2 regions of the Salinicola sp. V024 genome follow, and region 2 is predicted to be linked to the other one. Evidence: predicted binding sites of a transcription regulator. Region 2 holds the regulator's gene; the other holds the start of a gene.

Region 1 (3,411 bases), on a different contig from region 2:
CTCTTCCATCGAAGGCTGGAAAGGCATCAACGAGTCCGACATGATTCTGCGTCCGGAAGACGGTACCGCGTTTCTCGACCCGTTCACCGAAGACTCCACCCTGGTGCTGCGTTGCGACATCATCGAGCCGGCCACCATGCAGGGCTATGAGCGCGATCCGCGCTCCATCGCCAAGCGCGCCGAAGCCTATCTCAATAGCACCGGCCTGGGTGACACCGCGTTCTTCGGCCCGGAGCCGGAATTCTTCATTTTCGACGAAGTGCACTGGAAGTCCGATATCGAGGGCTCCATGTACAAGATCTCGTCCGAAGAAGGTGCCTGGTCCACCGACCGTCAGGTCGAAGGCGGCAACCTGGCGCACCGTCCGCGCGTCAAGGGCGGCTACTTCCCGGTTCCGCCGGTCGACAGCTTCCACGATATCCGTAGCGCCATGTGCAACACGCTGCAGGCGATCGGTCAGGAAGTCGAAGTGCATCACCACGAAGTGGCCAACGCCGGTCAGAACGAGATCGGTGTCAAGTTCAACACGCTGGTGAAGAAGGCCGACGAAGTTCAGGAAATGAAGTACGTCATCCACAACGTGGCGCACGCTTACGGCAAGACGGCGACGTTCATGCCCAAGCCGCTGGTGGGCGACAACGGTTCCGGTATGCACGTTCACCAGTCTTTCTGGAAAGACGGCACCAACCAGTTCGCGGGTGACGAGTACGCAGGTCTGTCCGAGATGGCGCTTTATTACATCGGCGGCATCATCAAGCATGCGCGTGCTCTGAACGCCTTCACCAACGCCTCGACCAACTCCTACAAGCGTCTGGTGCCGGGCTTCGAAGCGCCGGTCATGCTCGCCTATAGCGCGCGTAACCGTTCCGCGTCCATTCGGATTCCGTATACCTCCAACCCGAAAGGCAAGCGTGTCGAGACGCGTTTCCCTGACCCGACGGCCAACCCGTACCTGGCCTTCTCGGCGATGCTGATGGCCGGGATCGACGGCATCAAGAACAAGATTCATCCTGGCGATGCCATGGACAAGAATCTGTATGACCTGCCGCCGGAAGAAGGCAAGAAAGTGCCGACCGTGGCGACCAGCCTCGATCAGGCGCTGGAAGCACTCGACGCCGATCGCTCCTTCCTGACCGAAGGCGGCGTGTTCACCGACGAGATGATCGACGCCTACATCGCGCTGAAGAGCGAAGACGTCGAGCGCCTGCGTCTGGCGACGCATCCGGTCGAGTTCGATCTCTATTACAGTGTCTAAACGGGCTTGAGCGTATAGCCCCGCGGACCTGACGGAAGCCCCACTCTGGTGGGGCTTTTTTCGTGGCACGTCACGTTCGTGCGCTTTCAGCCGATGTTGTGCCTGGCCGATAGGAGATATCGGACGATAACGGAGGGGTGGCGATGTCGGTACGAATGTTGGGTTTGAGGACCTGGGTTGGCCTGGCGGCTGGCATTGTCTCGTCGGTGATTGTCTCGCCGATGCCTGTCTTGCCGATGATTATCTCGTCGGCCCAGGCGGCGTCGGTGTACCGTCATGTCGACGCTGACGGTAACGTGGTCTACAGCGATGAGCCGCGGGCCGGGCATCGCGTGGATCTCAAGCCGATTACGGTGGTCGACCCTGACACGCCCGACATCCGCACGCGCTCAGACCAGCCGACGCCGGCATCCGCCTCGGCGGTCGACTATGAGCGCTTCACGATTTCCAGCCCGCATGACGAGCAGACGCTGCCCACCGGCCAGGCCGGCAACGTTCAGGTGCAGCTGGCGATCGAGCCGGCGCTGCAACGTGGCGATCGGGTCCAGCTCCGGGTCGATGGCGAAGTGCGCCAGTCACCCATGCACACCAATGTCTTCGCGCTGAGTCAGCTCGAGCGTGGCGAGCATCGGTTGCAGGCCGAGCTGGTCGACGCGCAAGGGCGGGTACGTCTGGCGACGCCGGCGGTCACGCTCTATGTGCAACGGGCCAGCGTCAATCTGCCGGCCAACCCGAACAATCCCAATCGCCAAAAATAATGGCAGCCGTGAAATCGATCCCCATTGGCAGGCAGGGATCTGGGTGACTGCACCATTTTGGTGAATGAGCGCCAGGGCGTTCAGTACGGATCAGATCGGGTGGGGACGCGCCTGCATCAAATGAGCCTTCCGCGTAGCAGCGCGAAATCGGGGAGTGGCGCGGTTCTTGCACTGTATAAGCACATACCGGATCACCACGATGGAACGACGCATGTATCAACGTTTGCTGGAGCATCTGACGACCGCCGTCGTACTCCTCGACGACAGCCTTCAGGTGCGCTGGCTCAACCCCTCCGCCGAGGCGCTGCTGGCCGCCAGCCGGCCGCGGGTGATGGGACAGTGGCTGGAGTGCCTCAACGGCGAGGACGGTAGCGTTCGCCAGGTCCTGCTCAAGGCCATGCAGGAGTTTCACCCCTACACTCAGCGCGAAGCCACGCTGATACTGGCCGCGGGGGACGTGATTACGGTGGACTTCACCGCGACGCCGATCACCAGCCGCGAACTGCTGCTCGAGATCGAGCCGCGCGACCGACTGTTGCGGATCTCGCGGGAGGAGGCGCTGATGGCGCGCCAGGAAACGGTCAAGGTGCTGATGCGGGGTCTCGCTCACGAGGTCAAGAATCCGCTGGGCGGTATCCGCGGTGCGGCGCAGCTGCTGGAGCGGGATCTGCCCGACCCGCAGCTCACCGAATTCACCCGGATCATCGTCGAAGAGGCTGACCGGCTGCGCGATCTGGTCGATCGCATGCTGGGCCCCAACACCCTGGTTCACCACGAGCCGCTCAACGTGCACAAGGTACTGGAGCGCGTGCGTGCGCTGCTCGAGGCGGAGCACCATCAGCTGAGCTTCGAGCGCGACTACGACCCCAGCGTGCCGGACCTGATCGGCGACGAGCCCCAGTTGATCCAGGCGGTGCTCAATATCGCACGCAATGCCGTTCAGGCGATGGAGGAGTTCGACACGCTCGAGCCGCGCCTGCTGCTGCGCACCCGGGTTCGCCGCCAGTTCACGCTGGGCGCCGAGCGCCACCGACTGGTGTGTGAAGTGGCGATCATCGACAACGGCCCCGGCATTCCGGAGCACATTCGCGAGACGCTGTTCTTCCCGATGGTCTCCGGGCGCGCCGAGGGTAGCGGGCTGGGACTGTCGATCGCGCAGTCGATCCTGCATCAGCATCAGGGCCTTATCGAGTGTGAATCCCATCCGGGAGTGACGGAGTTTCGTCTGTTGATTCCTTTCGAGGCGCCGTCGTGAGTCTGATTCTATTCGTCCTCGTCCGTGGACGAGCGATTGACGAAGTCGCCGAGAGCGCGATTCACCGTTCTGCTGGAGAACTGCCATGACTGAAGTCGCCCGTATCGCGATCGTCGACGATGATCGTGCGATCCGCTGGGTTC
Region 2 (3,411 bases):
TACTTTCGACGGTGCCTACGTCGAGTACTATCTCGACTCACGCCGCGTCCAGGCTCGCGCCAGCCAGGACAGCGACGGCAACAGCGACGGCCGCGTCCGCATGACGCTGACCCCGCGCGAATCGTCCCAATAGCACCTCGACCGCGCCCGGATCCCGAGGGTGCTCGAGACCTGATTTCGAAGTGAGCGGGCCAGATGCCGATCTCCGTCGCGATCGCGACGGTCTGCTCTGCCCCGCGTTGTGCCGTGACAAGGAACGACCGAATGAAAACGCTGACGGCCGCCAATCTGGCCAAGAGCTACAAGGGACGCCGCGTCGTCCATGATTTCAGCCTGACCCTGCGTCAGGGCAGCATCGTTGGCCTGCTGGGCCCCAATGGGGCCGGCAAGACCACGTCTTTCTACATGATCGTCGGCTTGGTCAAGGCGGATGCGGGAAGCGTCCATATCGACGATCACGACCTCAGTCGCGCCCCGATGCACGACCGCGCCCGCGCCGGTATCGGCTATCTGCCGCAGGAGGCCTCGATCTTTCGCAAGCTGAGCGTGGCCGACAACATCATGGCCATCCTCGAGACCCGCAAGGATCTGGACCGCGCCGGACGCCGCCATCATCTCGAGCAGTTGCTCAACGATTTTCATATCGACCACATCCGTGACAACCTCGGCATGAGCCTGTCCGGTGGCGAACGTCGCCGCGTGGAAATCGCCCGGGCACTGGCTACCGAGCCCGCCTTCGTGCTGCTCGACGAACCCTTTGCCGGTGTCGATCCGATTTCGGTCGGCGATATCAAACGTATCGTCCGCCAGCTTCGTGACCGCGAAATCGGCGTGCTGATCACCGATCACAATGTGCGCGAAACGCTCGATATCTGCGATAACGCCTATATCGTCGGCGATGGCCAGATCATCGCGGAAGGTCGTCCGGACGCCATTCTCGACAATCAGCGCGTGCGTGACGTCTATCTGGGCCACGAGTTCCGGCTATGACCGCCTTGCGAACCGGCACCAACTGATGCGAGCCACTGGCATGTTTCTTGCATCGTTTTCCTGCATAAGTCGTTGCACGCCACCCGATCAGTCAGTAACGTAGTCCCCTTCTCGTTGATTGTGACGATCGCCTCACCATGTCCATGAAGCCCTCGCTGCAACTTAGAGTCGGCACGCAGTTGACCATGACGCCTCAGCTTCAGCAGGCGATTCAACTCCTGCAGCTGTCGACGCTCGACCTTTGCCAGGAGATCCAGCAAGCCCTCGAATCCAATCCGATGCTGGAGCTGGAAGAGCCCTATTCCGAAGAGCCCTGTTCCGAAGAAGAGTCTCAGGAAGCGCCCGAGGACGAATGGGCAAGCGATATTCCCGACCAACTGGCGCTCGACAGCGACTGGAGCGACACCTACCAGGATGCCAACGCGGGCTCGCTCAGTGGCAACGGCAGTAGCAGCGAAGACGCGCCGGATTTCGACCGCAATGCAATCGCCACCAGCCTGCACGACCATCTGTCATGGCAACTGGCGATGGGGGATTTCGACGGCCGCGAGCGCGAGCTGGGCGAATGCCTGATCGACGCCATCGGTGACGACGGCTATCTCACCGGCTCACTCGACGAGCTCGCCGCCGGCCTCCGAGCCCAGCGCGGCGAAAGCGTCAGCACGGCGGACCTCGAGCATGTCCTGATGCGGGTACAGCAGTTCGATCCCACCGGGGTCGGCGCCCGCGATCTGCGCGAATGCCTGCTGCTTCAGCTCGGCGCGCTGGCGAGCGAAACGCCGCTGCTGCCCCAGGCCAAGCGGCTGGTACGTCAGTTTCTGGAGGCACTGGCCGGCAACGACCGACGCCTGCTCATGCGGCGCCTGCGCCTGGAAGAAGACGAACTCGACTGCGTCATCGCCTTGATTCGCACGCTCGAACCCCGCCCGGGGCAGCGCTTCGATACCAGTCGCGACCACTACGTGATTCCCGATCTCGTCGCCACGCCCTCCCCCGAGGGCTGGCGTATCGAACTCAACGCCGAATCGCTGCCGCGCCTGCGCATCCAGCCGGACTACGCAGCGCTGATCAAACGCGCCGACAAGAGCGACGACAACACCTTCCTGCGTCAGCACCTCCAGGAGGCCCGCTGGCTGCTCAAGAGCCTCTCCAGCCGCAACGACACCCTATTGCGCGTCGGCCGCGAGATCATGTCGCGTCAGGTCGATTTCCTCGCCCACGGCGAGGAAGCCATGAAACCGCTGATCTTGGCCGACATCGCCGGCAGCGTCGAACTGCATGAATCGACGATTTCCCGCGTCACCACCCAGAAATACATCCACACGCCTCGCGGCGTCTTCGAATTGAAGTACTTCTTCTCGAGTCAGGTCGGTGGCCAGCGAAGCGATGGCGACAGTTATTCGAGTACCGCGATTCGCGCCCGACTCAAGAAGCTGATCGGCGAGGAGCCACCGCGAAAGCCGCTCTCGGACAGCAAACTGGTCGAATTGCTGGCCCAGTCGGAAATCTGCGTCGCCCGGCGGACCGTGGCCAAATATCGTGAAGCCATGGGCATTCCCTCCTCCAGCGAACGCAAACGTCTGGCTTGAGTCCGAGCGGAAGATCAACCAACGCTCGCCAATCTACGTCAGATCGATCACGATGACTTTGCAGTGCCCTGAAAAGGGTTACAATCCGAAGTGCCATCTGCCGCAACAGGAGCGTGCCATGCAAGTGAACGTTACCGGCCACCACGTCGAGCTGACCGACGCCCTACGGGACTATGTTGGAGAGAAGCTCGTTCGTTTGGAGCGTCACTACGACAACATCACCAATGTTCAGGTCACCCTGAGTGTCGAGAAGGAGCGTCAACAGGCTGCCTGTACCCTGCATGCCGCTGGCGCCGATCTACACGCCGAGGCTAGCGAAACCGACATGTACGCCGCCATCGATTCGCTGGCCGACAAACTCGACCGTCAACTGGTCAAACACAAAGAGAAGGCACAAGCCCGCGCCCAAGGCGCTGGCGCCCGTTAACGCCTGATGATGACACTGGAAAGCATTCTGCCCCCCGAACGTACCCTTTACGGGGTCACGGGGGGCAGCAAAAAACGTCTGCTGGAATTCTTCAGCACCTTCATCGCCCAAAACACACCCAGCCTGGATAGCCAGGAAGTTTTCAGTCGTCTGATCGGCCGCGAGCGGCTGGGCAGCACGGGAATCGGTCACGGCGTTGCCATCCCTCATGCGCGCAGCCCTCACTGCAAGGTGCCGGTGGCCGGTTTCATGCGCCTGGAGGATGCGATCGACTTCGATGCGATCGATGGCGAACCGGTCGACCTGGTGTTCGTACTGCTGGTGCCGGAAGAGGCCGATGAAGCCCATCTCTCGCTGTTGGCAGAAGTCGCCGGCATCATGAGCCAGAGCAGCGTCCGCCAGCAG

What was found. The regulator sigma-54, encoded in region 2, starts transcription at its own class of promoters, with help from an activator protein. The targets are predictions, from matches to a motif close to TGGCACNNNNNTTGCTNT.
Region 1: glnL (nitrogen regulation protein NR(II)) is a predicted target of sigma-54. The motif match lies at 2,169-2,186, and genes of this name have one in related genera.

What each region holds. Positions count from the first base shown of each region.
Region 1 covers NZ_JBQXYB010000013.1:64,943-68,353, reverse strand. The annotation lists gene glnA (glutamate--ammonia ligase) at 1-1,255, shown strand, start outside; gene ACUN9V_RS16350 (DUF4124 domain-containing protein) at 1,399-2,013, shown strand; gene glnL (nitrogen regulation protein NR(II)) at 2,225-3,268, shown strand; gene glnG (nitrogen regulation protein NR(I)) at 3,354-3,411, shown strand, end outside.
Region 2 covers NZ_JBQXYB010000001.1:627,942-631,352, reverse strand. The annotation lists gene lptA (lipopolysaccharide transport periplasmic protein LptA) at 1-133, shown strand, start outside; gene lptB (LPS export ABC transporter ATP-binding protein) at 265-990, shown strand; gene ACUN9V_RS02860 (RNA polymerase factor sigma-54) at 1,128-2,579, shown strand; gene hpf (ribosome hibernation-promoting factor, HPF/YfiA family) at 2,698-3,006, shown strand; gene ACUN9V_RS02850 (PTS sugar transporter subunit IIA) at 3,016-3,411, shown strand, end outside.